3 regions of the Paenibacillus sepulcri genome follow, and region 1 is predicted to be linked to each of the others. Evidence: riboswitches for the same ligand, from Rfam matches in the RefSeq annotation. Region 1 holds a riboswitch; each other region holds the start of a gene.
The links. A riboswitch is a leader RNA that binds a small molecule or an ion and turns the genes downstream of it on or off. The one in region 1 is predicted to bind cyclic di-GMP.

Region 1 (10,164 bases):
AAAGAGGATTCACTCTCAAATAATCTGCTCCACATGCACCGATTTGTCTTTGCTTAAATCCAGATACTGGCCTTTCACCTCGACAAGGGGACTCAAGGGATCATTGGCATGAATCATAATAATATTGCCCCGCTGTCCATTGGAGAGGCAGACCTCGCTGCCAATCAGCATGTCCATGATACGCGCGAGAAAGCATAACGTTGTCTCCGGATCGAGCAGCCCATAGGCATTTTGCGACATTTCCAGCAGCACCTGATAGAAAGGAACCTGTTTCTTGTAGACCCGCTTCGAGATCATCGCGTGAAAGACGTCCGCGACGGCTACGATTTTGCTGAAAGGGTCCATCTGCTCTCCCTTGATGCCATGCGGATATCCGCTTCCGTCCTCGCGCTCATGATGCTCCAGAGCCACCAAGGCGTGCCGCTGCGCAAGCCCCGGTGTTTGCCTGATAAGTTCGTACCCGTAAAGCGTATGCTTCTTCATTTCATCAAATTCTTCAGGCGTCAGCTTGCCCGGTTTATTCATGATCGCTTCAGGGACTTTCGCTTTTCCGATATCATGCAGGAAGCCCGCGATCGTCAGATCCAGCAATTCCTCTTCGCCAAGACCTTTCACTTTGCCGATTAAACGGGCAATCAGCGCAACTGCGATAATATGACGGTAGGTATATTCATCATTTTCGCCGAAATAGGTGAAAACCTGCTTTAAATAAATATGGTTGCTCATATCCACAATGATCGGCACCATCGTATTGCGGACATGCGCAAACGGAATCTCATCGAAGTGCCGGACCTGATGAAAGACGTCCTTGATTTCAACAATAGCCGAATTCAGCAGGTGCAGGACCGGAAGATCTTCAATATCCTCTTCCTTCAGCGTAATTTGATGTTGAATGAGCCGCTTCAGATTTTTTCGTGTGAGCCGGGAAAAAGCAGGCACAATCAAGGCACCCATTTGGTTGTACATATTTTTATTTACTCTCATGCCTACATATTGATATTGCCGAACTGTCGGAGTCACCAAGATTCCACCACTTTCACGGGGTGCTTATTATAGAAGAAATCAGATTAAGCCTGCATCATGTTATCGATATCAAAGGTTGTATTTTCGACAGACTCCAGAATTTCCTTACTGTAATTCCCGATAGAGACTCTTCCCGAGTGCATTCTGACGACGCTGACCCGCCTTTTGGCCTTCAGCAGCGTGGCCGCTCCGGTCTGCCCTCCTACAATCTTCGCCGTGATATCCCCTTCGGCTTCCAGCCTTGAACCGCGGCAAACGGCCAGCCGATGCTTGAAGGATATATTGCCGGCCGAGTACAAATCACTGACAAGAACTCCGTCGCGCTGGATCAAAATATCGCCATTGGATTTGAGCTCGCTGTTATGGCATTGATTGATGGTAATATTGACCAGCGCCTCCTGCATGCGGGCCACCTCCTGATGGGCGTCCGTCAATAGGGACAAGAAGCTCTGGACGCCATTTCTGGTGGCCGACTCAATGAGCTGCGAGGGCTTCAGGAAAACCGCCGCCATTTCCATCAGCTTCTGGTACTCTTCTTTCTTCAGATGACGGATATTGGCGACCACGGATAGCAGATCCTTGATTAGCCCCGGTATATCCTTCATTTTCTTCTCCAATAGCAGCAGCACAATCTGTCCGTATTTAACCGTCTGGTCACGTGACTGGATCGCTTGCTCCAGCACCTGGGAGCCGATCAGCAGCTTCTCGATCTGCTTGCTCAGCAGCTTCGAGGTGTTGTATAAACGGTTGAACATGACACCGAAGTATCCCGAATACAGCTTGCTGCCCATTACATTCCCCCGGATATGGATGCATCCTGTTGCTGTGATGGTCGCATTGAAGGCACTGCCAATGACATATACATTCCCCAGAGATTCAATAATCATATTGTCGGTTACATTGCCATATACGATCACATCGCCGGAGAAGACAATATTGCCCGTTTCAATGTCCACATCGCCGGAGACGGTATACGCTGTCGAGATATCAAAGACTTTGATTTTGGTTCCCGTAATCCGCGGGCGTCCTTCTTTTCTGGCGATAATGGCCCCCTGCGGAGTCAGCTCTACGCCAGACTTGGCTACCAGCAGGATATCCGCCGGCGCTTTGGGCGTGATCAGATTGCCGTAAACATCGTATCCCGGGATGCCGTCGATGATCGGGGATTTCCTGGCAATAACGTCGCCGCTGGTGACGGAAGGAATTTGCAGATGATTGCGGAAGTCAACCGTCCCTTCCGTTTCATGGAAACGGCTTTCGATCTCCTCGGAGAAATAAATCTCCAGCTCCGCATCCTTCCCGGGTACGGGAGCTTTGCCCCTGGCGATGAGAATCGGGCTATAGGTGGGCTGCAATAATTCCTGATGAATAGCGGCCAGGTCGACGTTTGCTTTGATCGATTTCTTTTCAAGCACGGCGGCGACATCTGTCAAATGCACACTTTCAAGAACCATATTCCTGTCTTCCTCGGCAGATAATATGATTTTGGCAAGAGGCTCTGTATCGGTTAGCTGCCAGGCATACCGTTCTTTGGCGTGAAGGTGGAAATAAGCGTGAAGCTTGTCTTCCGAGACCGTAATCTCATACATCGGTTGATTCTCAATTTCCCAAAGGATGCTGTCGCTGGAAGTCACGTTGATTTCTGAATGTATGTCATGATGATTTACCTTTAGTTTGACCGGGGCAATAGCACTGATGACGGGGAGCTTGCCATTATTGACGGGATCATGGACAATAATGCGGTGTTCAATTACCTGAATCCAGCCGTCCTGCTTCAAGGGGCTTCTGATATCCCCTTCGTTAGTAGAAGATCTGGAAACCGCATCCACTTCACCCAGATGCAATTGCTTGATCAGCTGGGACAATTCATCTTCAGAGATTTTTTTCTTCACGTTAACACCTCTCAAACCTCAGACCAGAATGGTTTTTTTTAACAAAAAAACACCATCCGATTGGATCGTGTTTATACACCACCAATTCGGCAGCCTGGCGACCATAGAGATGCTCTCTTTAGGCCCATAGCTTTGCGTCCCTGGCTTTCGGCAGGTTTGCCTTTATCGTTTGAGTTTCTTAATTAATAGTCTCTAGTTCCTATTTAAAGTTTAATTATTAGGAAAATATACCTTGCAGGTCCAAATTGAGTGTACTAAAAGGACTGCCTTTTGTCTAATGCAGTCAAATAAAGAAGTTCGCCTGTTTACAGCCGTTCATACCTGAAATCTGCCATGTTCAGGCCGGAAAAACGACTATTCAAGTCATTCGATAACTATTTTCACTCCACTTCCGCTAGGCACGAAGGGTGATTGCATTTTGATATTGTTAGCGTTATGATTTCAAATCATATCATTCTGTGACTCTGCAAAAAAACGATGATTATCATAGATATTTCTAATAGATATTTAAAATATAAACGGTTTTCATATGGGATTTTTGAATATTTTTCCATTCCGCTTTTTTTCGTCGGGCAGCCCAAAACAAGTATTGGAGTGTAAACAAGAATGATAAATATCAGGGTCATTATTGCTGACGAAGACAATCAAACAAGAGAAACAGTCAAGAAGTTTATCACTGCGCTTCCTTATATTGCGCTCATTGGCGAAGCTCCCGACGAACATTCCGTTATGGAAATCATGGTCCGGGAGAGGCCGGATTTAATTTTGACCGATCCTTCGCAGCCGGGCCTGGGCGGACTTAAGGCGCTAAAGGACTATTTGCAGATCGTCCCCCGTCTGAAAATGATCTGGATGGCCTCAGGCCAGGAGTATGCAATCGAAGCGTTCAATATGGGTGCAGTCGACTATATCATAAAACCGGTCCTTCGCACCAGACTATACAAGGCGCTGGAGCGAACAAAACATAATCTTGAAATGGAACAGAAGGCCAATCATTTGTTCATCAATCCGGACCCCAAGCTGATTATAAAAATCAATAAAAATATTCATATCATTCCTTTTAATGAAATACTTTTCATAGAAAAGATGGGAAAAAAATCTATAATACATACGCTGAATAACGATCCCCTTGAAACCTATGACAAACTGGAACCGGCTCCTCATCTGGTACAGGCTCACCGCTCCTATCTGATCAATCTCAGCAAAGTGTCCCGTATAACCAGGATGGGTGAAACCTACCAATCCTTCTTCGGCAGCTATCCCAGACAGGCGTTGATCGCCAAATCGAAAATGAAAGATATTCAGGAGCAGCTTCTACTGAGAGACCCTAAACAGCCTTAAAAAAAGAAGCCGTCAATTTCCGGTTTCAAGCTTCATTCGCGATTTCACCGAACGCGCATATTCCGAAGGACTCATCCGCGTGGCATTCTTGAATGCCTTGGAAAAATAATGGACACTGCTGAATCCCAGCTGCCGGGAAATCTCTGTGAAATTATAGCTTTCTTCCCGGATGTACCGCTTGGCGCGCTCGATCTTAAGCTTCGAGAAGTATTCCTTTACGGAATAGCCGGTATTCTGCTTGAATAAGCTTTTGAGCTGGGTTTTGCTGATATGCAGCTCGCCGCAGATATCGTTCACATTCATCGGACCGCCGATTCTTCCTTCCATAAACAATAGCGCCTGTCTGGTCAGTTCATCCTTGCTTTTCTCCCGGGCTGGCGAGGACAAGGGCTTCTCCGATTGCAGGAGACTGCTTTTGCGCAGCAGACGGATCAGGAAAATTTCCAGATAACAGCGGAGCAGCTGCTCGCTGCCGATCACCGCTCCCTCGCGGCGCTCCAGCGGATGGCGGAACGGGAAAATGAAGGCATTCTCACCCTCCTTGATCATCTGCGCCAGCAGATTGCGCTCCTCATCCTCCAGACTGAACACTTTATCCGCAAAACGGTTCATTGCGCCTGACCGGCAGTCGAACGTCATGACGATCGCATTGGGCGCTTTGCCCTTGGCGGCATAAAATTCATGAAACTCATTCGGCTTATGAAAAATAATCATGCCCTGCTTCAGCAGCTGCCTCCTGCCGTCGGCAAACACCTCGATTTCTCCCTTGTCCACGTACAGAAACTCCCAAAAGTTATGTTTTTCACCGTTAAACCCGAAGTCCTTGTCCAGTTCAAAATAATACATCGTGATGAGCTTCTCAATGACAAGGGTCTGCTGCAGCGGTGTCCGCTGCAGATCGTCCAGCTCTGCTTGCGTGCTCACTTGCAATCATCACCTTCCGCTTTATGCGTTAATGCTATCATACCGCGTGCCGCCAGCGGCGGGAAGGGTCAGCCCGATAGCAAAACAACAAAAAACGGGGCTTTTTGAACAAAGCCCTCCCGCCTCTCAGCTCTTATACTGGTAGTAAATCCAGTCAAGCAGATCATAGGAGGATGGCAAGATGAATTTGGGTGTAATCGGTTATGGGCTTCGCATACGCACGATAATTGCGGAGATTATCAAGCAGGAGCCCTCATGCAGGGTGACGGCTATCGTCGATGTGCGCAAGGATGAGATCCGGGAGGAGCTTCAGGCGCAGGGGATGGACAGCATCCATTATTACGATACAGCCGAGGAAATGCTTGGCGCGGAGAGCCTTGACGGCATACTAATCGGCACGCGCTGCTCGCTGCATACGCCAATGGCGCTGAAGGTGCTGCAAAGCGGAATTCCGCTTTATCTGGAGAAGCCGGTATCCACGACGATGGAGGATTTAAGACGGCTGAAGGCGGGCTTTGAAGCTTCCATATCGAAGGTGGTGGTATCGTTTCCGCTGAAGCTGACGACGATCGTGCAGCTGGCCAAGGAAATTATCGATTCCGGCAAAATCGGTACGGTGGAGAATGTGCAGGCCGTGAATAATGTGCCGTATGGCGGGGTTTATTACCAAAGCTGGTACCGGGACGAGCAGGAAACCGGCGGACTGTTTCTGCAGAAGGCCACGCATGACTTCGATTATATCAACAGCCTGCTTGGGATCAAGCCCACCGAGATTGGCGCGATGACCTCCAAGCAAATTTTCAAGGGCACGCGGCCGGCCGGCCTGAAATGCGTTAACTGCGAGGATAACCGGGTCTGCCCGGACAGCACCGCCTTCAATAAAGATCGCTGGCGCAGCTGGGAGTACTGCTGTTATGCGGAGGATACCGGCAACGAGGATTCCGGAAGCTCCCTGATCCGTTACGAATCCGGCATGCATGTCTCCTATTCGCAGAACTTTTTTGCCCGCCGGGAGGCTGCCGCGCGCGGAGCGCGTTTGCTTGGCTATAAGGGGACGCTGGAGTTTGATTTCTACACCGGCAAAGTGAACGTATTCATGCATCATACGCCGCGTGTGGAAACCTATGATATCTCAGGGGGCGAAGGACATTTTGGCGGCGATTCCACCCTGGCGCAAAATTTCGTGGCTATCATGCAGAACGGCGCGGAATCGCTCTCCCCGCTGGAAGACGGTTTATTGAGCGCGTTGATGTGCCTGAAAGCCAAGGAATCAGCCGAGACCGGCATGTTCCGCTCCATTGATTGGGCGTAGCTCGCGGCGAAGCAGCGGCAGGGAAAAATAAAACGTGACTTTTCCTTCCTCTGCCAGAACACCGAAGGAAGCGTTATGGCTGTGCAAAATGGTCCCGGCAATGGATAGCCCAAGACCGGTGCCGCTGAATTTTTTGCTGCGGGAGCTCTCCATGACATAGAAGGGCTCCCATACCCGCTCCCACTCGGCCTCCTTCCCGGTGTTCGTGCTGTTGGTGATGCGGAAATGAACGGCGTCCTCCTTCGCCGCAAGCGTCAAGGACACCTGTTTGCCGGTCGAATATTTCATCGCATTCGTCATGAAATTGTGCAGGGCGGATTCAAGCTTCCTCCTGTCCGCCATCACCCATGATTGAGCGGGCAGGCGGTCGTCCACCTCCAGCTCCAGGTCCTGCTGCCGGAACGCAATCCGGTATGCGACCAGCATCTCCCCAAGCAGCTGCCGAAAATCGACCGGCGCGAATTGATACGTCTCGGCCTGCAGCCTGGAGAGCTCCAGCAGACGGTCGATCATCCCGGACATGGCTTCGCTCTGCTGCCGGATCACATCGGCATAGCTGCCATCGTCCAGACCGTCCTGAATGCCGGACGCATACAGCTGAATCAGGGACAACGGCGTTTTCAGCTCATGCGAGATATCCGCGATAAACGTCCGCAGATTGGCATTCTTCGCTTCCAGCGATTGGTGCGCGTCCTCCAATTTATCGCTCATCCGGTTGATGCTGCCGGCCAGGGACTCAATTTCATCGCCCGTCCGGATATCCGCCTTGGCAAACGACAAATTGGAAATCGCCTCTGCCGTTTCATTCAGCTTCGCAAGCGGTTTGACAATCCGGGTCGTATACAGAGCGGACAGCACGATAAGCAGCAGCAGCATGCCAACCCAAATGTACAGATTGAAGCGGTTGACGATCTGGATCGTATCCGAGGAATAGGAGATGGACTCACCTACCGCAAACACATATCCGCCTGCAGGCAGGAAATTGACCAGGAAGCTGGACTTCAGCTTGGCCTGATCATATATTTTATTGACTTTTCCCCCTTCGCGCAGCGCCGCCACGCTTTCCTCGGCCAGCCAAAATTTGCTGAGGGCGATGCCCTTCCGGTTAAACTGCACGATGAGCCGGCTGTTCAGGTCATTGACCGTATCCGCCAGGGAAGTATACGCGATCGTTACCTGATACTGCTCCTCCATAGGTCCGATCCGCTCCACCAGCTGACCGTACTCCATGGCCGCCAGCTCCGAAGTCAGACCGGCAAGCTTATGCTTCTTCTGGTACAGGAAGTATTTGGGAAGAAAAAATGTATTCACGGCAAAAGACAGCACAAAAACCGCGCACAGCGCCACCGTAATCCGCAGGATCAGCTTCCTGGTCAGTTTACTCATCGGCATCCACCAGACTGTAACCCATTCCCCGGAATGTTTTGATGCGATGCTCGCCGATCTTCTCCCGCAATCTGCGGATATGGGTATCCACCGTACGTTCTTCGCCGAAATAATCGAATCCCCACACTTGATCGAGCAGCATTTTGCGGGTCACAATCTGCCCCTTGTTGACAACCAGATATCTCATCAATTGAAATTCCCTGGAGGTAGCCAGCACATCGTGCCCGCCGCGATAAATCTTCTGTCCCTCCATATCAATGGTCAAATCGCCGAGCATAATCTTGTCAGTCAGCTGCAGCAGCTTGCGCGCGCGAATGAGCAGGATGCGCGGATCGAACGGTTTGCGCATATAATCGTCAGCCCCCGACTGCAGGGCGGCAAACTCATCTTCCTGATCGCCCTTGGCCGTCAGCAGCAGCACCTTCGTCCGGCCCGTCTTCTTGATTTCCCGGCAGACCTCAACACCGCTGCGCTTCGGCATCATCCAATCCAGAACCGCCAAATCCACCCTGTTGTTATAGAACAGATCCAATGCCTCCTCTCCATCCTGCGCAAGAAGCGTATGGAACCCTTCTTTATGAAAGTATGCCTTTAATATTTGCAGCATAAGCGGTTCATCGTCAGCAAGCAGCAGCTTCATGCCCGCACCTCCTTCCTCCTGGGCCGCTGTATGGCAAAGGCAGCAGCAAGCCTCCCCCACTATAAACTCCGTATGTTACACCAGTATGACAGAAGCGTCTGTCTCCGGACAAGCCGTCTTCCTACCGCTCCCGCTTCAGGTCAGGAGGATTTTTTTTGCCGGCATGCACTTTCCTGTAACAAAACTCTCTTACACTGAGTCTGGCTGCAACGACAAGAATTGGAGGAGATAACATGAAACAACGATTAGCTTTGATTTTGGCGGCAGGCATGCTGATGTCTGCCGCCACCGGATGCGTTAGCGGCGCTGACGCCCCCGCCTTTCCCCACCCATCAGTGAAGAAGGAGGTTCCGGTTCTGCAGACGAACGGGGTCGTGAATGTGAAACCGGCGGAAAGCCATTTTGATTTCGAAGTGGATCCGGCGACCTTTGCCCTTACGATTATCAAGGACGGCGTACGGCAGCAGGCATCGCAGCCGCTGCCCAAGGAAAAGGTAAGCGGTCTGGTCAAAAGCAAGGATTCGGTCCAGTGGACTTACCCGGGCAAAATCAAGGTCAGCATCGCCAAGAAAAGCGATTATTTGGACATCCGTCTGAACAGTATCGGCGCTGCCCAATTTCAATGGCCGGCCGTCAAGGCGGACAGCTATATGCTTCCCATTGGGGAAGGGAAAAAAATTCCGGCGAACGATGCGAATTGGAAAACCTTCCTGAACGGCCAGGCCTACACCTGGAGCGAATCGTTCTCGATGGACTTCTTCGCTCTGAATGCCGCGCCGTTCTCCATGGTCTATGTCGTGACGAACAAGTTCAATAACGAGGTCCATTTTGACACATCCCCGTCCGTGCAATTTCTATTTACGCATCAATTCCCTGCTATAAATCCAGACAAAAGCTACGGCTTCCGTCTGTACGTGACCGGCAGCGAACCGCAGGAGGTCGTGCGCCCTTACAAGGATTACGTCAAAGAGAAGGGAGACTTCGTCACGCTGGAGGAAAAGGCCGGAGACAATCCAAACATCCGCAAGCTGTACGGAGCCCCCCAGATTTATCTGTGGAGCGGGTCCATTCTCACCGACGCCGACGTGAATTGGCCGAAGCTCCGCGCCCTGCTGCCAGGGCCGCTCGGTTCGTGGCTGGTTCGGCTGCTCGCAGGAACAGCCGACGGCAGCGGCGAGTATGAGGAAGTGCTGAAGCAGGTTCCCAAGCAGGATTATTTGGACAAGTACCAGAAAAGAATCGTGCTGGACGCACTGAACCAGGGAATGAGGATGAAAGGGTTCTACTCCCCTTCCGTGTTCCCGAACCCCGGTGAGGAGGCTGAGAAGCTCCTCGCTCAGGGACCTGGCAAGTTAAGCGAGGAAAAGCTGTATGATTTGAACAAGCTGCTGCTCAAAAGCGTGCTCAAGAACACTGCAGCCGATTTGTCTGAATGGGGCCAGTCGGACTCGACGAATCTTCTCAAGGACATGCACAGCTCCGGCATCGAGAACGCCTGGATCGGCTTATCCAATTGGGCCGACGGATTGATGAATCCCCAACTGGTGAGCGAAGCGGATCAGCTGGGCTATCTCATCGCTCCATATGATTCCTATCATTCCATTCAACAGAACGCGGATCCCTCCTGGAACACCGCTTCCTTCGCG
Region 2 (10,164 bases), 4.8 Mb from region 1:
CGGCACCAGTCCAAAGGTCGGCTTGATTCCCACCAACGCCTGGGCAGCCGCAGGATTCTGAATGGAGCCTCCCGTTTCCTCCGCGATACCGAGCACGGCAAAGTTCCCCGAGACCGCCATTGCCGTTCCGCTGCTGCTCGCACCGGGAACCAGCTTGCGGTCTACCGCATTATAGGTATCTCCGTCCCAGCTCGACGTAGCGCGTGTGCCGGAATTGCTGAACGTCGGGATATTGGTTCTTCCCAGAATGATCGCTCCCGCTTCCTTCAGCCTCGCCACCACCGGGGCATCCGTCTCGGGAATAAGCTGAATGCCGCCTTTCTCCTTGCTTAGCGGCGCCCATCCCATCGTGGAGGGGAATCCGGCCATATCCACCGCTTCCTTGATTACAATCGGAACGCCGGCCAGGCTTCCCAGCGTTTCTCCTGCAGCCCGGCGGCGGTCGACTTCCCGGGCCTCCTCCAAGGCCTTTGTATTCATTGTCGTAAAAGCATTATAATTCGGCTCGTACGTTTGAATGCGGTCCAGATACGCCTGCACGACCTTCTCAGCCGTATAGTCGCCATTGGCATAACCTGCCTGAAGCTCCTGCAGGGTTATTTCCTCAAATTGAAATTCGTCGGCAGCCGAAGCTGCAGGGGTATAGGGAAGTAAAGCTGCTACCAATAAAAATAAGAGAGCGACGGATACGGATCGTTTTAACGCAAAAAAACGATAAGGGGTTCTCATTGCTGTCATACACCTCTCCCAATCTGCAAATTTTGATTTTCACAGCGAAATAAGACCGTTTTCAAGACGATTTCATCCAGTCTTCCTGAGATAGCCACCTCCGTCCTACAACCCATTACGCAGTTCTTATGTATACGTTTTGTATCTATCATTCTAGTATTCCATAATTTTCGTGTCAATATATATAACTCAATAAGTCAATAATATTTAATTTTCTCTTGAAATTGAATGAATTCTTCGAAATAAAGCTTTAAAATTTCTTTGATTCAATCTTTTAAGTCATATTATTGTTAGCACTATGATATATATAATATCGCAAATTCCGGTTGCTCCTTATCGTACCCCTTTCAACTATATGTTCCAGCTGCCGAAAAATCCCACTTTATTTGTTCATTCCTATAAAGAACAATACTCTTGTTTGCTCCGGCAGCCTTCCGGCCGCTTGATGTTCAAGCATGACTGGACCACAGAGGCGCTCAAGTTTGAAAATGCCGGTTGACAAGATTTTATATTAAATGCTAATCTAGGACTAAGTTCTTTATAACGAACATGAAAACAGCCTCTTCTTCCTTAATAAGCCTTAAATATTACTAAAAATATTATTTCAACCTACCATCGGGGATCAGGCTTCCCTATTGCTGCTCCAACGTTCTATAAAAAGAACAGCAACTAACATCCCCATCACCCTGGAATCGTCAATGAAAGGCTGGAAAATACCATGAGCGCGATTGCCGGAATTTATCATATGAATCATGAAGAAATCCATCCCGGGCGGGGCGATGCGCTGATGGCCCAGTTTGAGCCCTATCCTGCCGACCGGGTACATACCTGGCAAGCGCAAGGCGCGTTTCTCGGCTGCCATGCACAATGGATCACGCCGGAATCCGTGGGAGAAATCCTTCCCTTCCATGACCGGGAGCGGGGCCTTGCCATTACGGCGGATGCCATCATCGATAATCGCACCGAGTTATTCGACCAGCTGACCGTCCCCCGCGAGGACCGAGGCGACATGCCTGACAGCCTGCTCATCCTGCTGGCTTATGACCAATGGGGGGAAGATACCCCCCGCTATCTCGTCGGCGACTTCGCCTTTGTCATCTGGGATGAACGCAGACGGTCGCTCTTCGGCGCAAGAGATTTTTCGGGCAACCGCACCTTGTATCTGGCCCGTTCGTCTGAGCTTTTCGCCTTCAGCACCATCATAGAGCCTTTATTCACGCTTCCCGGCCTGAATAAAAGCATGAATGAACAGTGGATCTCGGAATTTTTGGCCATTCCCGTGACCACCGATGCTGTCGATTGCTTCTCTACCGTCTATTCGCATATTCAGCAGCTCCCGCCATCCCACAGCCTGACTGTCTCGGGCGGCAGGATCACGTTCTCCAGATACTGCACGCTGGAGCCGAAAGAACGGCTGAATTATAAATCCGATATGGAGTACGAGGAAGCGTTCCGCGAGGTGTTCAACGCCGCAGTCACCTCCCGTATCCGGACGCACCGTCAGGTCGGCGCCCATCTCAGCGGAGGACTGGATTCGGGTTCGGTCGCAAGCTTCGCCGCCAGAGCGCTGCGCAAGGCTAATAAGCCCTTGCATTCCTTCAGTTATTATCCGCTTGAGGATTTCGTTGATTTCACGCCCAAGAGCAGGATTGCCGACGAGCGTCCCCTGATCATGTCTACCGTCAGCCATGTGGGCAACATCAAGGACAACTATTTGAATTTCCCCGGGCTGAGCCCGTTCTCCGAGATTGATGACTGGCTGGAGACGATGGAGATGCCCTATAAGTTTTTTGAAAATTCGTTCTGGCTGAAGGGGATTTACGAGCGGGCTTACCACGAGAACATCGGCGTCATGCTGAACGGCCAGCGGGGCAATTGGACGATCTCATGGGGACCGGCGCTGGATTATCAGGTCAACCTGATCAGACAGTTCCGCTGGATCCGCTTCTACCGGGAGCTGCAGCAGTACAGCCACAGCCTGGGCGTGAAGAAATCGCGGGTCATGTCCGTCGTCGGCAAAAAAGCTTTCCCGTTCTATGGAAGGTTTACGACGCAAATAAGCGATTATCAGCTGCCGATGCTGATCAATCCGCAGTTCGCGAAGCGGACGCAGGTATTCGAGAAGCTGCAAACCTATGGGCTTAACACATGGGGTTCTCCCCTGAACAGCGCCTACGCCATCCGAGAGGACCAGTTCAAGCAGCTCTATTTCTGGAACATTAACGGTACGATCGGCACCAAGCTGTCGCTCAAATATCTGATGTGGGACCGCGACCCGACGAATGATCTGCGCGTCATCCGCTTCTGCCTCTCCGTCCCTGACGATCAATTCGTCCAAAACGGCGTAGACCGCGCCTTGATCCGCCGGGCCACCGAAGGTTATTTGCCCGACAACGTCCGGCTGAACCATCGCACCCGCGGCGTTCAGGGTGCCGACGGCGTGCACCGGATGGCCGAATCATGGGATGCTTTTATAAGCGAGCTGCATCAGCTTATAGCAGACCCTGCGGCTGCGGAATTTTTGAATACGGAGCAGCTGGCTGATTCATTGGGCAGGATCGGCACCGAGCCCCGGCCGGAGCTTGCGTTTGATTTCAACTACCGGATCTTGATGAGAGGCCTGATCTTCTACCGTTTTATCAAAAAACAAACTTGAGAGGAGGTGATACTATGCAAAACGAAGCCAAAAAACAATGGCAAGCGCCATCATTGGAAGTTCTTGACTACAAAATGACAATGGCAGGACCAGGCGTTCATCTGCCTGATGCTGTTCAACCGGATCCCACAGAAACCATTCACTACAGCTAATCTTTATTGATGGCCGCTTATGTACCAGGGTGTATATAGGCGGCTGTCAACCGTTTGCGGGCGCTCACGCATCTGCATGCAATGGATTGAATTATGAATCGGATCAACTGGAGTGAAAATGATGATCGAAACGACCGCTCTTGCATACTATCACGCTTTTGGCTGCGTCATTCAAAGCGCCATTCCGCTTCCGGAGCTGACCGAAGCCTGCGGGTCAACCGGGGAAAATCTGCAGCAGCAGGCTCCCGCTACCATTAGCGTCGCGGATTTACTGCCGCTCTGGAACGCAGAAGCAGCGCCGGATGAAATCTGGGTTGTTCGTGGAAGCGCAGTCATGTTCCATGTGCCGGATGTGGCCATTTTCCGTATCGAGGATGGATGTTCTATTGCCGTTTCCCCTTTCCCTGAATCGGATCCGGACAAAATCAGGCTTTACGTATTGGGCACCTGTATGGGTGTGCTGCTCCTGCAAAGAGGAATTCTTCCCCTGCACGGCAGCGCTGTCGCTATCGACGGGAAAGCCTATGCCATTGTGGGACATTCCGGTGCCGGAAAATCCACTCTCGCTTCCGTTTTGCTGGACCGCGGCTGCCGGCTGCTGAGCGATGACGTCATTCCCGTTATTCTCAATGAAGATCATATGCCAATCGTGCTTTCCTCCTACCCGCAGCAGAAGCTGTGGCAGAACAGTATCGACGAACTCGGCATTCATCATACAGATTGCAAGCCGCTATTTGACCGTGAGCTTAAATTTGCGGTGCCGGTCCGCTCCGGTTTTCACCCTTCTCCCCTGCCGCTTGGCGGCGTATTCGAGCTGGTGCCGGGTGAAATGGATACCGGGATTCAACCGGTTGAAGGGCTTGAACGGTTCCATACCCTGCTGCGCCATACCTTCCGCCGTTCGTTAATGGAGAAGATGGGCCTCATGGAATGGCATTTCGGCATGCTTGTCCGGTTCATCAACCGGCTTCCGGTATACCGGATCGGCCGTTCCGCCTCCGGATTTACCGCACCCTTGCTCAGTTCGCTTCTGCTCGAAACCATTCAAAAGGAGGAAGCTTCATGAACCCAAGCGTTGTACAGCCGACCGGAACTGTCTCGCAATACCCCGGCAATATCGTGAGCGACATGGATGGCGAGAAAGTCATGCTGAGCGTCCGCAATGGCAAATATTATAATTTGGGAGAGACCGGGGGGAGGATGTGGGAGTTGATCGGCGCAGGCAGTCCCGTTGTCCGGATCGTTGAAACGTTGACGGCTGAATACGAGGTTGACAGCAGCGAATGCGAACGCGATGTTTTGCTGTTTCTGAACCATCTGCTCGAGCATGAACTGATCCTGTACGCCCAAGCGGATGAACATCTGTCTGCATCCTAATTTTCATTTAAAAAGTAGGGACCTCATATGAAAATCTTCAAAATTCTCCGCAAGCTGCTTCATACGGACAGAAGAACGCTGCTCATGTTCGTCGAGGCATGTCTGCTGCTGGGCTGGGCACGATGTCAGCTGTTCCGGCCATTCGCCGCCATCGCCCCGAAGCTGGGAGAGCGGACCCGGGAAACCTCCCTGGACTATGACCCGCCCTGTATGCCTGCAATCAGGCAGGTGGCGCATGCAATCAATACCGTTAGCCGGCATACGCCCTGGGAGAGCAAATGTCTGGTGCGCGCCATCGCGGGCATGAAAATGCTGGAGCGCCGCAGAATCGACAGCACCCTTTACATGGGAACTGCCAAAGACAAGACCGGGCAGCTCATTGCCCATGCCTGGCTGCGCAGCGGCCCCGTCTATATTACCGGCGCGGAAGTTATGAACCGGTTTATCGTTGTGCAGAAATTTGCGAAGGCAGGAAGAAACTGCTGATGCCGTCCTCTGGCGGCTAGGTTAGTTTCTTCGCATAGACCTTATAGACATTTATCAGCGTGAAACTGATACAGGCTATAAGGCGGGAAGAAACGGCTGATGCCGTCCTCTGGCGGCTAGGTTAGTTTCTTCGCACAGACCTTATAGACATTTATCTACGTGAAACTGATACAGGCTATAAGGCAGGAAGAAACGGCTGATGCCGTCCTCTGGCGGCTAGGTTAGTTTCTTCGCATAGACCTTATAGACATTTATCTACGTGAAACTGATACAGGCTATAAGGCCGGGAAGAAACGGCTGAAGCCGTCCTCTGGCGGCCAGGTTAGTTTCTTCGCATAGACCTTATAGACATTTATCTACGTGAAACTGATACAGGCTATAAGGCCGGGAAGAAACGGCTGCCGCCGTTCATAGGAATGGCGGCGAGAGGTCTCACTTTAGGAGCGAGTTTGATGAATCCCATCCTGCATTACATGAAGCGTCTATACGCTTATTCCGGAGCTGCCCTCACAATCAATCTGCTTGGTATGGTATTCAGCAGTCTTCTTGAAAGTCTCGGCATTCTGCTGCTGATCCCCATGATCAGCATGAGTGGGATTTTGAGCGTACAGCAGGCAAGCGGCTACGATTTCAAAATTCTCGAAGAGCTGCGGGCAATGCCACAGACGTTGGCGCTGACCCTGATTTTGTCTCTTTATGTATTGATCGTGTTCGGTCAAAATCTCATTCAGCGTAAAATTACGATCCGCAATGTGGAGATCCAGCAGATCTTCAGCCGCAAGCTTCGCTTTGAAACTTACAGCATGCTGCTCGCGTCCAGATGGTCCTTTTTCCTCCAGAAGAGGAAATCGGATCTCATAAATCTGTTAACGATCGAGCTTGCGCGCGTCATTAGCGGAATCAACCTGTTTCTCCAGCTCGTGACCTCCTTCCTGTTTACGCTTATCCAGATTGTGTTCGCCTTCTGGCTCTCGCCGGCCATGACTTTATTCGTACTGGGCTGCGGAACGGTTCTTGCGCTGTTCTCGCGCCAATATATTCATCAGGCGAAGGTGCTCGGCAGTCAAACCTCGGAGCTCTCGCAAAGCTACCTTGCCGGCATTACCGATCAGTTGAACGGTATCAAGGATATCAAGAGCAACAACCTGGAGGAATCCCGCCTGGGCTGGCTTCATTCACTTACCCAGGGGATGATGCATGAGCAGATGGAGTACATCCGGCTCAGAATGAATTCACAGCTGGTTTACAAAATATCCTCTGCGCTATTGATCGCGGGCTTCGTGTTTATCTCATTCCAGTTCTTTCATACGCAGGGTCCCCAGCTTCTGCTGGTTATCCTGATCTTCGCCAGGCTGTGGCCGAGATTCACAGGGATTCAATCCAATCTGGAGCAGCTGGCGGCAACGGTCCCCGCCTTCAAAGCGCTCATCGGCCTGCAGAAGGAATGTGCGGAAGCGGTGGAGCAGCACGAGGCGGGTCCTGCCGGCTTAAGTCCGGCTCCGCTTCGTCTCGAGCATGGGCTTACCTGTGACAATGTGTATTTCCGCTACCACCGGCAGGAGGCTGCGCATACGCTTCAGGCGATTAATCTGTTCATTCCCGCTAACCGGATGACAGCCTTTGTCGGACGTTCCGGCGCGGGAAAAAGCACGTTGATCGATCTGCTGATGGGCCTGATGCAGCCTGAATCGGGCCGGATTCTCATCGACGGAGAACCCATTACCAACGCGAATCTGTTTGCCTACCGGCGGTCCATCGGCTATGTGGCGCAGGACCCCTTTTTGTACAATGCCAGCATCAGGGAAAACCTGCTGATGATCAGGCCCGATGCCAGCGAGGATCAGCTGTGGGAAGCGCTGGACTTCGCCTCGTCCGCTGAATTTGTCCGTGCGCTGCCTCTGGGGCTGGAAACGCTCATTGGCGACAGAGGCATCCGGCTGTCCGGAGGCGAAAGGCAGCGGCTTGTGCTGGCGCGGGCCATCATCAGCAAACCGGCCGTGCTCGTGCTGGACGAGGCGACAAGCGCGCTGGATACCGAGAACGAGAAGAAAATCCAGGAGGCGCTGGAGCGGCTGAAAGGGACCATGACCATTATTGTGGTCGCCCATCGTTTATCCACAATCCGTCACGCGGATCAGGTCATTGTCATCGATCAGGGGAAAGTGGTGCAGCGCGGAGGCTTCATGCAGCTTGCATCTGAACGGGACGGAGTATTCGGCCATCTGCTTGATAATCAGAAGGAAGCCATTGTATAGCTTCCGTAGAGGATGAGGAAACAGGCAGCTTCATGCGGCCATGCATGAAAAGAAACGGCTATCGCGTCCTCTGGCGGCAAAGCCCTGGTTTCTTCCCTCAGAAATATAAGCAAAGTATAATCGGGATTTATACTTTCATATATTTCAAAAAAAAAGCGGAAAAGTCTTCAGCGCCATGAAAACCGCTGTTCACTTTTCCGCAACTGTTCGTTATAAGCAACAGATTCTTTCTTAATGAAGAAGAATCCGATATAATAAGGTTCAGCAAGCTATAACATTGGAGGATACGTATAATGATTGGAGAACGCATACAACTGCTGCGCAAAAGAAAGGCGCTCTCTTTAACCGAGCTCTCTGAGCGGGCGGGCGTGGCCAAGTCCTACTTAAGTTCCATTGAACGGGGGATTCAGCAGAATCCCTCCATTCAATTTCTCGAGAAAGTCGGAACCGTACTGGGTATTTCCGTGGAAGAACTGCTTCACGTCCAGAAGTCCGATGACGAAGCAAGGCAGCTTGACCAGGAATGGGAAGACCTCGTACGCGAAGCCATGGCATCAGGCGTGAGCAAGGAACAGTTTAAAGAGTTTCTGGAATTCAACAAGTGGAGGCTCCACAAGGATTAGGCACTATGTAGATGTATTTTCTTCTTTGGGAAATGTGCCGTTTTCCAATTTCGGGAGGGCGCTCAGAACGCCCCGGATAACTTCCCGGTCAAGCCCCATTGCCCGTGCGATCATAATCAATTCAACCCACTCTTTGTCCAAATTATCCTTGCGAATCCGTTCTGCAAGCGCCATAACCATTTCCTCCGCTCCGAATTCGGCCGGTTGCACCACTGACTCCATGCGTTTAAGGTGCCCAGGTAAAAACGCACTTCTTCGTCTCCTATTTAAATGTAATCGTTTTCTATATTCACCATTATAATCAAGCCTTTCCGCTGATGCTGTCGCTTCGTGCGATCGAATTTTGATTTTTTCAACTAATTTTGTCGAATAATTCACATTTTTAGTAAAGCAGTCATGAACCGATTCTCATGGATATCGTAGCCTTCGGGATTATTCGCCTGCCATCGCCAAGTATCCTCGCACATCTCCTCGATACAACGGTCTGCAGTCCATCCAAGCTCTTGTCTGGCCTTCCGGATGTCCGCACAGCTGACCGCAATATCCCCCGGCCTGCGGGCAGCGAAGCGGTACGGCACATGAGTCCCCGTCGCTTTCTCGAAGGCCGCTATCATCTCCAGGACGCTTGAACCGCGCCCGGTTCCCAGGTTGTAAATATTCAGACCCGATGAATCCAGAATGCGTCCAAGGGCTCTGATATGCCCAAGCGCCAGATCTACAACATGGATGTAATCCCTGATTCCCGTGCCGTCAGGGGTTGGATAATCACTTCCATATATGCTCAGCTCTTCCAGTCTCCCGGCAGCCACCTGCGACAAATAAGGCATCAGATTGTTAGGCGTGCCCGAGGGATTCTCACCGATCCTCCCGCTCTTATGGGCGCCGGCAGGATTGAAATAGCGGAGAATGCTGATTCCCCATTCGGGATTGGATGCCGCCAGATCCTGCAATATCTGCTCAATCATTTGTTTGGTGCGGCCATAAGGGCTGGATGCGCCAATGGGCGAATTCTCGGACACCGGCATATCCCCGGATGCCCCGTACACGGTGGCAGAAGAGCTGAACACAAGCTTGTGCACGCCATATTTGCTCATGACCTCGCACAACGCCAGCGTGCTGATCATATTCATCTCATAATACCAGAGCGGTGAACGAACCGACTCGCCGACCGCCTTGAGACCGGCAAAGTGGATAGCGGCATCGATTTGATTTCTTGCAAAAACGGCCTCAAGAGCACTGCGGTCTCTTACGTCCAATTGATAGAACCGAAAGGATTTCCCTGTGATTTCCTTTACCCGATTGAGCGCCTCCGGGCTGCTGTTGGCGAAATTATCCACCACAATGATGTCATACCCGGCCTCCAGCAGCTCGACACAGGTATGGGTTCCAATATATCCGGCCCCGCCGGTAACCAATATCGCCATAAGGATTATCCCTCCATATTGTGATTGACCTTGCGGCTCATCGCCAGCCTGCGGATGATGGTCCGGCTGATTCCGAGCAGGTAGCCAAACTCTTCCGTTCGGTGAAACAGTGCGATATAAAGAACATTAACGGTGAAAAAGCCCGCAATACCTTTCCCTATGAGCTCTGCAAAGCCGTTCGAGGGAATGAAATGGCATACTGCGCTGGCAAGGGCATAAGCACCCGCGCCTGCCAACGTATAGATGAAATAGGTCTTGAAATAATCCGTCAAGGGCCGCTGGAATACATTCCGGTAGACAAAATAAGGAGTTGTCCAGAAGGGAACGGCCAAGCTGCTGATGAGCGACCCGATAAACACGCCGGCTATCCCGATCGTCTGGACGAGCGTAATGGACACGCCAAGACATACGGCCGCCTGAATGAGCGGGGCATAACGGTCCTGATGGAAGATGCCTGCCGTT
Region 3 (10,164 bases), 4.4 Mb from region 1:
TCACCTTGCTGCCCGGCAGGCTGAGCTCTGCGGTAATCCGTTTCAGAATCCGTTCCTGCTCGGCCGCCTGCTCTTCTTTGGTCAGCTCCACCCTGGCGCCCGGCTCCTGCTCCAATTCCTGCTGACTTGCATACTGCTTTGCTTCTGCCACTTTACACTTCCTCCATCCTTTATAACAGGGCATAACCCTTACTGCGCGGCTCTAGGCCGGCACGTAAGGGTTATTTTCCATTTCATATCCGATTGTCGTCCGCTCTCCGTGACCGGGATAGACGCGCACATTCGGATCAAGCTTATACAATTTGCCGCGGATGGAATCGTACAAATCCCTCTCGCGGCCACCCGGCAGGTCTGTTCGTCCCACTGATTTGCGGAAGAGCACATCGCCGCTGATCAGATGCTCCCCGCACAGCAGGCTGACGCTTCCAGGCGAGTGTCCGGGCGTGTGCATGACCAGAAACGTATGGCTGATCAACTCCAGCTTCTGCCCCTGCGCCAGCGCGTACTCAGCCGGATCGGTGACAAGCGGCGGAGTGACATCGGACCAGCGCTCGGAGCCGTTCTTGCGGGCATCCGTCAGCCAGTCCGCTTCCAGATCATGCAGATATACCGGGCAGCCGGCTGCCTTGCGCACCGCATCGACGCCGCCCATATGGTCGAAATGCGCGTGCGTCAACACGATCGCTTCGATTGTCAGGTCCTTGATGCGCGTGAGCAGCCGCTGCGGGTTCATGCCAGGATCTATTATAATGCCGCGTTTGCCGGTCTCCTCTGTAATCAGGTAAGCGTTTGTCTGCAAGGGACCAAGCGTAAAAGTCTCAATCTTCAGCATCTTAGAAAGAAGCGAGAAGCTGGCGCAGCTCTTGTACGATTGTTTGTTGGTACCCTGTGCCTTCACCGTAGCGGCGGCCCATCTCCTGGCGGGCAAGGCTCAGATTCGCCTGATAATCAGCAGCGTCCCGGTCCGTATTCGCCTGTTTGAACGCAATCATTGCTTCCTGCACATGAGCTGGACGCGGTCCCCACTGACCAAGCACATGGCCGCCGGTATCGGCAAAAATAACAACAGGAATGGAGCGGCCGCCCATGGTCAGAAACTCATCCATCGTATCCAGATTCTGTTCCATCACGAGCACTTCGACCGGGATTCCGGAGTTCTCAAGAGCCTTGAACACAACGGGGACGTTGCGGACCACATCGCCGCACCAGTCTGCCATCAGGATCAGGCAGCGCAAATCATCACGGTTGTTCAGCGATTCAAAAAACTCCCGGTCTTCGTCGCCCGCCCATTGAAACCTGCTGCCCCAATCCAGAAAGGCCTCTTTGTTCTTCTCCATTGAATCGATGAACTGCTGCGGACTGATCCCCGTATTGAGCTTGCTTGCTACACTTTTAGCCATGATGAAAAACCTCCCAAAGAGTTTTTAGTGAACCGGCTTGAATTCACTTCTTGCGAGCTAAAAACTCACATTGAAAGCATAAGCTGAGTTTTTAGTGATACACGGCCAACACATTAATCCGCTTTCTTAACCAGCAGCCTAATTATACCAAACCGGCATGCCAAACTACAAACTAAACGGACTTGCCGCGTCCTTTCAGCACCTTAACCATCACATAAATAACCAGGACCGCAAGGGCAATCAGAAGTGCCGGCTGGACATAAGGGGCTGCTTTCTCATCAATGTTCTCCCACTGGTCGCCCAGCTTCCAGCCCAGATAAACAAACAGAAGCGACCATGGAATCGAAGCAAGTGCCGTCAGCAGCGTAAACAGCCAGAAATTCATCCTCGCCATTCCCGCCGGAATGGAGATAGCTTGACGCATAATGGGGACGAATCTTGCGGTGAACACAATTCCGGACCCGTATTTGTTAAACCACCCTTCCGCGGTATCCAGATGCTTGGGTTTGATTTTTATGTATTTGCCGTATTTCTCGAAGAAAGGACGTCCGGCGTACCGGCCAATCGCATACAGAATCCACTGCTGCACAATAGCGCCGATGACGCCAAAAATAACGGCCCCAAGAAACGTAATCTGATGTCCGCCAGCATCCGAAACCAAATAACCGCCGTAAGCAAGCACAATTTCACTCGGAATAACTTCAATTGCAAGACCAATGACGATACCAAAATAACCTAAACCTTGAATCCATTGAAGCATTGAATCAATGAAGTTGTGAATCCAGTCCATTCCTCGTCTCCTATCGTCCCGATTTGACAGGCCAATTATCTTTCTATCGGTATTCTAGCATACTTCCAGACATGCCTCCAGCGCCCTGAGTCATGCTCTGACAAGCCCTGGCATAGACTAGCTGTAATCCTATTACACGAATTAAAGGGGGTGAATGTTTCATATGTCCAAGATTTATGTGGTCAGCAAAAAGCAGATCCGTCTGTTCGCCGTTCTGCTGCTCGTCCTCTTTATCGCGGCAGCTTGTCTCAAATGGAATCAATCCAGAGCCGCTTTGGCCGCGCAGCCGGAGCCCCGGGTCTTTGAACTGGTAACAGGAGAGTTTGAGTCCACAACGGGTGAAGGCAAGAAAATAGAAGTATACCGCTGGGATCCCGGCACTATTATCGTGAATAAAGGCGATCACGTTGAGCTGCGCATCACCGGTATCAACGGCGCCTCGCATCCTTTTGTCATCGAAGGGCTTGGCATTAAAGGCGAGGTTACACAAGGAAAAACGACGGTGGTCCGTTTCGCCGCGGAAGCCAAGGGCACTTATCCGATTATATGCCTCACACACACCACCTTGGTGCACGGGGGTCCGATGGTTGGCTATATCGTCATTCAATAATGGCGTGTGACAGGTCATACCGGGCATGCATATATAGGGGGTAGAGAGGAGTCGATTATTCGATGAAATCGTCTACCCCGGGCAACCAGGCGGGTTATCCGACCGCCCGCAAAATCAGGCGCGCCTGCGAGAATGAGCTGTATCGCACAGTCAAAAGACTCGGCGTCTGGATATCCAAGGAACGCATCGAGCAAGCGGAAAAGATCTATTTCAAAAAAGTCGCGCTGAATCTGCCCTGGATTCACGAGAATGCCAGCAACCGGAAGATCCTCGCCGACTGGTGGGACGACAACGTCAGCGCCGAAATCGCGGAGCTGTGGGAGATTCCCCCTGCTAAGCTGAAAGCCGCTTTCCGCGATGCCTTCGGCGGCTGAGCTTCTCGTATTATGCTGCAGATCAGGCGGCTGCTGTATGATCTTTTGAGCAAAGGCGATAGCTTTCGAGGAACATCGTAAACATCTGTCTAAATTAAATTCTGCAAAAAAAGAAGCTGCCCTGGAGTCTTCGGAAGACTTGGGGCAGCCTCTTTGCTGCGCACGGCCGGACCTTAGCCAATAACGGCAAAGGTTTCAACCCGGGCGGGAATCGTGCGGACGCGGAACAGCAGCCCGATCGGACTAAACACTTGAAGCGTGTAGCTCACATTTGTCAGCGTGTTGATGTTATTGAATCGAACGACCCCAAAGCGGTCGAAGGCTGCTGTGGAAACAATCCGGTTGTTGCGGATCAATCGCGCAAAGAATCCGGTCGTATTGAAAGGCACGCCGCTGCCCTGAACCCAGACAACCGTCAGCCGGTTGAAGATTGGTCCTGTTGCTTGAGCCAGACCTTTGGGCTTTGCCAAGCGTACGATTTTCCCCTTGCCCGGTCTTTTCATTTTCGGTTTGACGTATACTGCGGCCATTTGCCGATCACTCCCATCAAGTTCTTACTCCAGCGTATGCTGCAGCAGCTTAAGGGAATGGGCTAAAGCGCCTCTATCACGCGTTTATCTTTTCTGTCTGCGGACTGCTCATCTTCGTCTGTGCAGCGGTTCTGGCCCGGGCGAGCTCGCTTAGCAGCAGCCGTGTATCTTCCGCTGCCTTCCGCGATTCCGCAGTGACTTCGAAATCCCGCCCTCCCCGTCTGGCTGCGGCTCCTTGGGATTCAAAAGCCTCGAAGAAAGCCAGGGCTGTAGCTGCGGCAAGGCGGGAATCGTCAAGCTGGCCCCCGGCCTGCTTATCCCGGGCCAATCGGGCCATCGTCATAATCGCCCCTGTCTGGTTATCCCGATCGTAATGATCATATTGCAGGGCCAGGCGCAGATAGGCTGCTGCTTGTTTCACGTTCCCCAGCCTGGCATGGCAAAGACCAAGGGCGCTGAGCAGCGGTACGGACTGCGGTTCATAGCGCAGGCCGGCCTCCAGCTGTCTTGCGCCGGTAAGCGGCGGTACGAGCTGCGAGAGCTCTACACGAATCCGGCTCCAATAGGGATTGGCTGCCAAAGCCCGTTCCAGCAGCGCAGTCTGCTCATTCCCTGCGGCCGAAGCAGCCGCCTCGCGATACGCCACAGCCTTGTCAAACTGCCAGCTATACGCGGAAGCAAAAGCAAAGACGGCAGCGGTCAGCAGGGCTGCTGTGAATTGGAATCCAGCCTGCCGCTTCGCTGCTGCCCTTTTGCCGAGGGAGACCGATCTTGGCGGAAGCTGTCCGGAGCGTGGAGAAGCAAATAACGATTGCCCCCTCTGCGCGGCCCCCGGGTACGGACTGTAGTAGACGAGCCAGCTAAACAGAAGCAGCCAATAGTAACCGAAGGACATGTCAAAATCGACGGCGGCATGAACCATCAGTAGGCCGACAGGGAGGATTCCTGCCCGATCATGCCTCCAAACTATCCGCAGCAGCCCGTACATCATGAAAGCAAATACGAGTAATCCGACAATTCCAAGATCAAGCAGCAGATCCAAATAACCGCTGTGCACTTCGTTGCCAATATACGGGTAGGTTTGGATTTGGGTAAACAGCATCCGCCAGGTATCCCCGCCCTGACCAAGGAGAGGCGCCTCCAGAAATAGGCTCCATGCATCCTTGTAGAACATCGTACGCGCGCCTGCGGTTTGAAAATGACCGCTGCTGATCCGGCCTTGAATCACTGCCGGCAGGAGAAGCGCCATAATCAGACAGGCTGCCCCCAACCCGGCCCACGCGGCAATCTCAAGCTGTCTTCTGGACAGGCCGGCAAATACCGTACGAAGTGCGGTGAAGCCCGCTGCAGATGCCATCAGGATGGCAAGCAGCCCAAGCGTCTCCCCCATGTGGCCAACGCCTTCATGACTGCCTTGCAGACCTGCGGCAAAAACAATACGATAGGCTGCCCCCGCTCCAACAAGCGTCCAGCCGCTGTAAACCAGCCATTTGACCCGCTGCTCCCGGGTCAGGAGCAGCAGTCCGGCAAGCCATCCCACAGCCGTTGTAAGCCAGGCTGCCCTGGATTCCGTAAGCAGCAGCACGAGCATCAGCGGCGCGGCCATCATGACGGCAAGCAAGAAAGTCCGATAACTGCCTGCACGTATCATGAGAAGCCAGTTCCACAGCAAATAAGCTCCCGAGACGGCTCCGAGGAAATTCGGATACTGAACGAAGCCGGCCAGCCGGGCACCGACTGCGGATAAACTGGAATCCCCTGTACTCAGGATCATCTCCGGAACGTCTATCCAGCCGAGCCATCCGGCAAGCGCGCCGCCAATGAGGAACAAGCCTGAACCCTGAAGCGCCATGAACAGCCAGCTCCGGAAAGGGCCGATTCTCAGCCACAGATACCCGGATATGAGGAATGCCCCATAAGCCGACCATCTGAGCAACTGCTCCAGAGTTCCATGTACGGAAGCCGGTTTGTTGATTAGACTCAATCCAAACAAAAGCGCAATAAGCAGCGGCGTATAAGCCGCCAGCGGCACCGAGGCCCGCACAGGCTCTTCTCCAGGCCCTTTATTTTTTTTCACCATGAAATATTCACAGATCCCGCTGCTGCTGCCCCTTGTCATTCGTCTCTGCATTCGAGTCGTAATACACAAGGATAAAACGGTTGAAGCCATAAGCATCCATTCCCACCTGTAAAAGGATGCGTCAAAAAACATTCCATTCCGGTATGCGGACCAAATCAGCAGCCCGGTAAACATCAGCCCGGCAGCACCAACAACGACTGGCATTTGAATCCCCTCTTCTATTTCTCTTTATAATTGTCCGATATATCTAAATTTTCTAAATATTGTAACATGTTTGAGGATGATTTGAAAATCAGGTGACATGGAGCTGCTGCCTGAAGCAGCAAGAAGAGTTTATTTTCTTATCTTTGAACAAAAAAACAGGCGCTCCACGATTGCCGCGGCGCACCTGTTGTTTATAGTTAATGAGTCCGATTGTCACTGGCCTTTTCTTGTTTCCTGCGATAATAGGCTGCGACCTGCTCCCTCAGGATAAAGGCCCGCAGCGCTCGCTGCTGCAGCCCGTCCAGATCGCAAAAGCGAGCACCATAGAAGGATTGGGCTCCATCGCTGTCATAGCGTATGATCTCCAGCCAGCATGGCAGCTCAAAACCTAGAGACAACACGGCTTCCAGACGCTCATTCGTCTTTAGCCTCGGCCCCTCGGCAACAATGAATCCCAGCCCGGATAAGCTTATATTTCGTATGGCCAGTTCCATATCTTCAATAAATTCGAAGTTTTCCGGCCCTGTTGACAATTCTCTTGTTTCAATAATTGTTTTCTTCATGGTGCCCTTATGGTCAATCTGAACACGGGGCGACTCCCGTTTCTCTTCCAGTCCGCTCAAGGCCCGGACAGGAAATATAACTGCGATAGATCCTTCCGCCTTGCCGATGACCGTCGACTGCAGACGTTGTATCCCCACCGGAGAGTAGATTGTCATCTCCACCGGATTACCGAGATCAAATGACTTGTATTCCGTCATTTCAATCTCCATCATCTCGCCTTCAATATGGCTCAGGATCCCCGTTGAGACATATCCTTCTTTCTCGACTACGGTCCGGCTGTGGATTAATACCTTATCTGAGTAAGTTTGCTTTGCTTTCGTGTATAATTCCTTGCTGCGGGCATTCGTGCTCATAAGTACCATCTCCTTAGTGTGCAATCGCCTGGCCGAGTCTTGAGAGTTTGATAAGGGATTGCCTGTTCAAGGAAATGAAAAAAGCCGTTCCTCTGCCTCGGAGCCGCTTGACTTGCACCCTGCTGAAGGGTGTTCATTTCGGCAGCCAGGCTGTCAGTCGCTCCTTTTCAAGAACCTTAGACCCTTTAGCTTTGCGTCCTTGCCTTTCGGCAAGTTTGCCATTATCGGATATATATGAAGTTAGGTACAGGCTATTCTTACATTTCTTCCACGATCATGATACTGTGCGAATCCTTAAGGTCAATCTGATAGGGCTGGGCAGGAGGTGTACCGTCCGACTCGCGAAGTATCCGTACGATCGGGCGGTTGACCGCAAGCGGATTATTCAGAGCCACAACCGCAATCTGACCCGAGCTGAGCAGTACCGTTGTCGATACCGGATAAATGGATATATGCTTGCAAAAGGTTTGGATCAAATCAAGATCGAAGAAAGTGTTCCCGGCCGCGAATAAAAACTCGATGGCTTCCGTCGGCGTATGACGCTTGCGGTGCGGCCTCGGCGAGGTTAACGCATCATAAACATCGGCCAATGCCACAATCTGCGCATATTCATGAATGGCATCCCCCTTCAGCCCACGCGGGTAACCCGATCCATTGTACCGCTCGTGATGCTGAAAAGCACAATGCGCGGACAACAGGGAAATATCGTGCTGGGCGCGGATAATATTGAAGCCATCCTCCGTATGCTTCTCCATCAGGACCCGCTCTTCAGGGGTCAGCGGGGAGGTCTTGTTCAGAAGATCCTTGGGCAATCTTGTCATCCCGATATCGAACAGAAGCGCTCCCATGCCTAATTCCTCAAGCTGGTTGCGGTTGTAGCCTTTAGCCAGTCCCATTATTCCTGACAGTATTGCCACATTCACAGAATGCTGGAACAGATAGCCATCCGCCACTTGAATATTCGTCAAGCTGACCATAACGTCGGCCCGCGTAACCAGATCCTGCATGATCTGGCCAAACACATTCCGGAACGTCCGGCCCATCTCCGGTGCAATGGTTCTGCCCTTGGTCATAGGATGGTCCTTCAGCGTGGTCATGGTTTTGAATACAGCATCGTGGGCTTTTCTGCGCGTATCGTCGCGGATCGCTGTTTCCGGCTCCAGATCCTCGGTAAACGGATCTTCGACGAACAGCATATCGACTCCCAGCATCTTCAGGCGATTGATAAACCGTTCATTCAGCTCGACACCGACACCCAGAAGAATGTTGCCATTTTCCTGCAGGATCGGGCGAGCCAATTTATCTCCAGGCTTCGCCGAAAGTATATGTACTTTTCTCATCTGAGCATTCCCGCCTTTAGTCCGGTTGCATATTTGATCAAGCTTGCATCGCTGCCAGTTCGGCAGCACGCAGTTTGTGTAATTGCTTATCGGCGTATATCCTGTTGTCTGCGATTTGCACAAGCATATTCAAGTCGCTCCCGTGGTCGGGAAAGTTGGCGCTTCCGACAGAGACGAAAGAGCCTCAATCCTGTCGATAGGGTAAGCTTGTGCAGTTGTTCATGAGCTGGCGAATGACAGCTTCAATCAGTTTATCATCTGAATCAGGACAAATCATTATAAATTCGTCCACGGCTCATCAGGCGGCCATGCTTTGAGCCCAGAAAGCATGCCTGCTGCCGGAAGGGTAAAAGCGGCATATGCCGCTGCGTTTGTCTAGATTGGCACCACCTCGCCCGACATGCCGGCAGACCATTCGCACAGTGTGTCAGCACGACCGCCCTGCAGCAAAAACGCCCTTCACAGCACATACGGCTGCCTGCCTTGTCTAATACTGAACAATCCGGTTGCGGCCGTTCTCCTTCGCTTCGTAAAGCGCCTTGTCCACCTTGACGAACAGCTCGCGCAGATAAGACTTGCTATCCTTCAATTCAGTATCCGGCTGCGGCTCAACGGCAAGCATGCCTATACTGATTGTAATGGAAACAGGAGCGTTCCCGACTCCGGTATCGACAAAGTTATGCTCAACAACCGACCGTACGCGGTGCGCCAGCTCTTCCGCCTGCTGCCTGGTGGTGTGGGGCAAGTAGACCGTGAACTCCTCCCCGCCGTAGCGGGCGAAAATATCCGTTTGTCTGAGCGTACTGCGCACCACGTCCGCCGTCAACTTGAGAACATCATCGCCGACCATATGACCGTATGCGTCGTTGATCGTCTTGAACAGATCGATATCAAACAACAGGATCGCATAAGGAATCTGATAGCGCATGTTGACCATGACCTCATGCTCCAGCTGCTGCATCAGATATCTCCGGTTGTAGCAGCCCGTCAAGCCATCGATAATGGCCATTTGCTCCAGCTTCCGGTTGGCCTGGTACAATTCATCCTGCATAAGAAGCAGCGCGCGGTTTCTCTCCTGCAGCGCTTCATTCTGACGGCTGGTTTCTTCAATAAGCCTTCTCAGCTCTGTATGGTCCTGCAGCGTGATCACTCTTCCAATGATTTGCTGTTTAACAACAATAGGGGCGACATGTAAGGCAATATAGGCCATTCTGCCTTCCTCCGGCACTTCAATCTCGGTATGAACGCGCTCTTCAGGATGCAGACGGTACATCTCCAGAAAAGCTTCGGTCTTCTCACGGTCTTCCACTGACTGCAGAAGCTTGTCCATATCGAGCCTTGTACCGACTGAAAGCTGGAAAACGGGACTCACCACGCTGTTGAGATCAATCACAACATTCTGCTCGTCCAGCACAATAATACCGACAGACAGCGTATCGGCAACATCTTTTTGAGCGATATTCACGATATCGAACATACGGTGCTTTTGAATGGAGAATACAAAATAAATGTCCGCAATTACAATTCCGAGCGACGTTAAGCCCGGGATAACGGGAAGCCATTTTGCAAGCACAACATTGAGCAGCAGATCGAGCAGGGTAAAGCAGACAAAAACCCCAATACCGGTCAGGGCATTTGCAATCTGCGCACGGTCCGATGGCGGCGCGTCTGATTGGTAAGCACGGGTCAATAGCTTCATCGAGTACATAAAATAGGAAATCAGCATAACGATCATCAACCAGAATATCAAGCCGTACTGCCGGTCGTCATAACGTCCGTCAACGGCAGCAATGAACCAGTCATTTGGATTCCAGATAATCCCGACCACTACAAATACAGACGGAAGCAGCATCATCAGAAGCACGTAGGGTCTGGGCGCGAATCCGTGATTCGTCAAATATTTGGTGAAGAGCAGCCAT

Region 2: it holds a riboswitch for cyclic di-GMP, as region 1 does, so the genes downstream of both, ACFOLF_RS08420 (hypothetical protein) here and ACFOLF_RS29225 (DUF342 domain-containing protein) in region 1, are expected to answer to the same signal.
Region 3: it holds a riboswitch for cyclic di-GMP, as region 1 does, so the genes downstream of both, ACFOLF_RS10420 (PilZ domain-containing protein) here and ACFOLF_RS29225 (DUF342 domain-containing protein) in region 1, are expected to answer to the same signal.

The regions. Positions count from the first base shown of each region.
Region 1 covers NZ_JBHRUP010000001.1:6,725,841-6,736,004, reverse strand. The annotation lists gene ACFOLF_RS29235 (Ger(x)C family spore germination protein) at 1-2, shown strand, start outside; gene ACFOLF_RS29230 (HD domain-containing phosphohydrolase) at 16-966, opposite strand; gene ACFOLF_RS29225 (DUF342 domain-containing protein) at 1,068-2,915, opposite strand; cyclic di-GMP riboswitch class I at 3,001-3,086, opposite strand; gene ACFOLF_RS29220 (LytR/AlgR family response regulator transcription factor) at 3,522-4,256, shown strand; gene ACFOLF_RS29215 (AraC family transcriptional regulator) at 4,269-5,180, opposite strand; gene ACFOLF_RS29210 (Gfo/Idh/MocA family protein) at 5,362-6,492, shown strand; gene ACFOLF_RS29205 (sensor histidine kinase) at 6,451-7,878, opposite strand; gene ACFOLF_RS29200 (response regulator transcription factor) at 7,871-8,518, opposite strand; gene ACFOLF_RS29195 (glycoside hydrolase) at 8,752-10,164, shown strand, end outside.
Region 2 covers NZ_JBHRUP010000001.1:1,905,422-1,915,585, forward strand. The annotation lists gene ACFOLF_RS08380 (amidase) at 1-738, opposite strand, end outside; gene ACFOLF_RS08385 (asparagine synthase-related protein) at 1,448-3,385, shown strand; gene ACFOLF_RS08390 (paeninodin family lasso peptide) at 3,400-3,537, shown strand; gene ACFOLF_RS08395 (aldolase) at 3,659-4,603, shown strand; gene ACFOLF_RS08400 (lasso peptide biosynthesis PqqD family chaperone) at 4,600-4,914, shown strand; gene ACFOLF_RS08405 (lasso peptide biosynthesis B2 protein) at 4,942-5,400, shown strand; gene ACFOLF_RS08410 (ABC transporter ATP-binding protein) at 5,853-7,655, shown strand; gene ACFOLF_RS08415 (helix-turn-helix domain-containing protein) at 7,949-8,278, shown strand; gene ACFOLF_RS08420 (hypothetical protein) at 8,282-8,488, opposite strand; cyclic di-GMP riboswitch class II at 8,468-8,550, opposite strand; gene galE (UDP-glucose 4-epimerase GalE) at 8,653-9,702, opposite strand; gene ACFOLF_RS08430 (lipopolysaccharide biosynthesis protein) at 9,708-10,164, opposite strand, start outside.
Region 3 covers NZ_JBHRUP010000001.1:2,350,064-2,360,227, forward strand. The annotation lists gene ACFOLF_RS10380 (Tex family protein) at 1-91, opposite strand, end outside; gene ACFOLF_RS10385 (MBL fold metallo-hydrolase) at 203-832, opposite strand; gene ACFOLF_RS10390 (thioredoxin family protein) at 834-1,400, opposite strand; gene ACFOLF_RS10395 (DedA family protein) at 1,573-2,190, opposite strand; gene ACFOLF_RS10400 (cupredoxin domain-containing protein) at 2,354-2,800, shown strand; gene ACFOLF_RS10405 (dehydrogenase) at 2,863-3,174, shown strand; gene ACFOLF_RS10410 (hypothetical protein) at 3,348-3,704, opposite strand; gene ACFOLF_RS10415 (O-antigen ligase family protein) at 3,781-5,988, opposite strand; gene ACFOLF_RS10420 (PilZ domain-containing protein) at 6,186-6,905, opposite strand; cyclic di-GMP riboswitch class I at 7,043-7,135, opposite strand; gene ACFOLF_RS10425 (HD-GYP domain-containing protein) at 7,163-8,245, opposite strand; gene ACFOLF_RS10430 (histidine kinase N-terminal 7TM domain-containing diguanylate cyclase) at 8,733-10,164, opposite strand, start outside.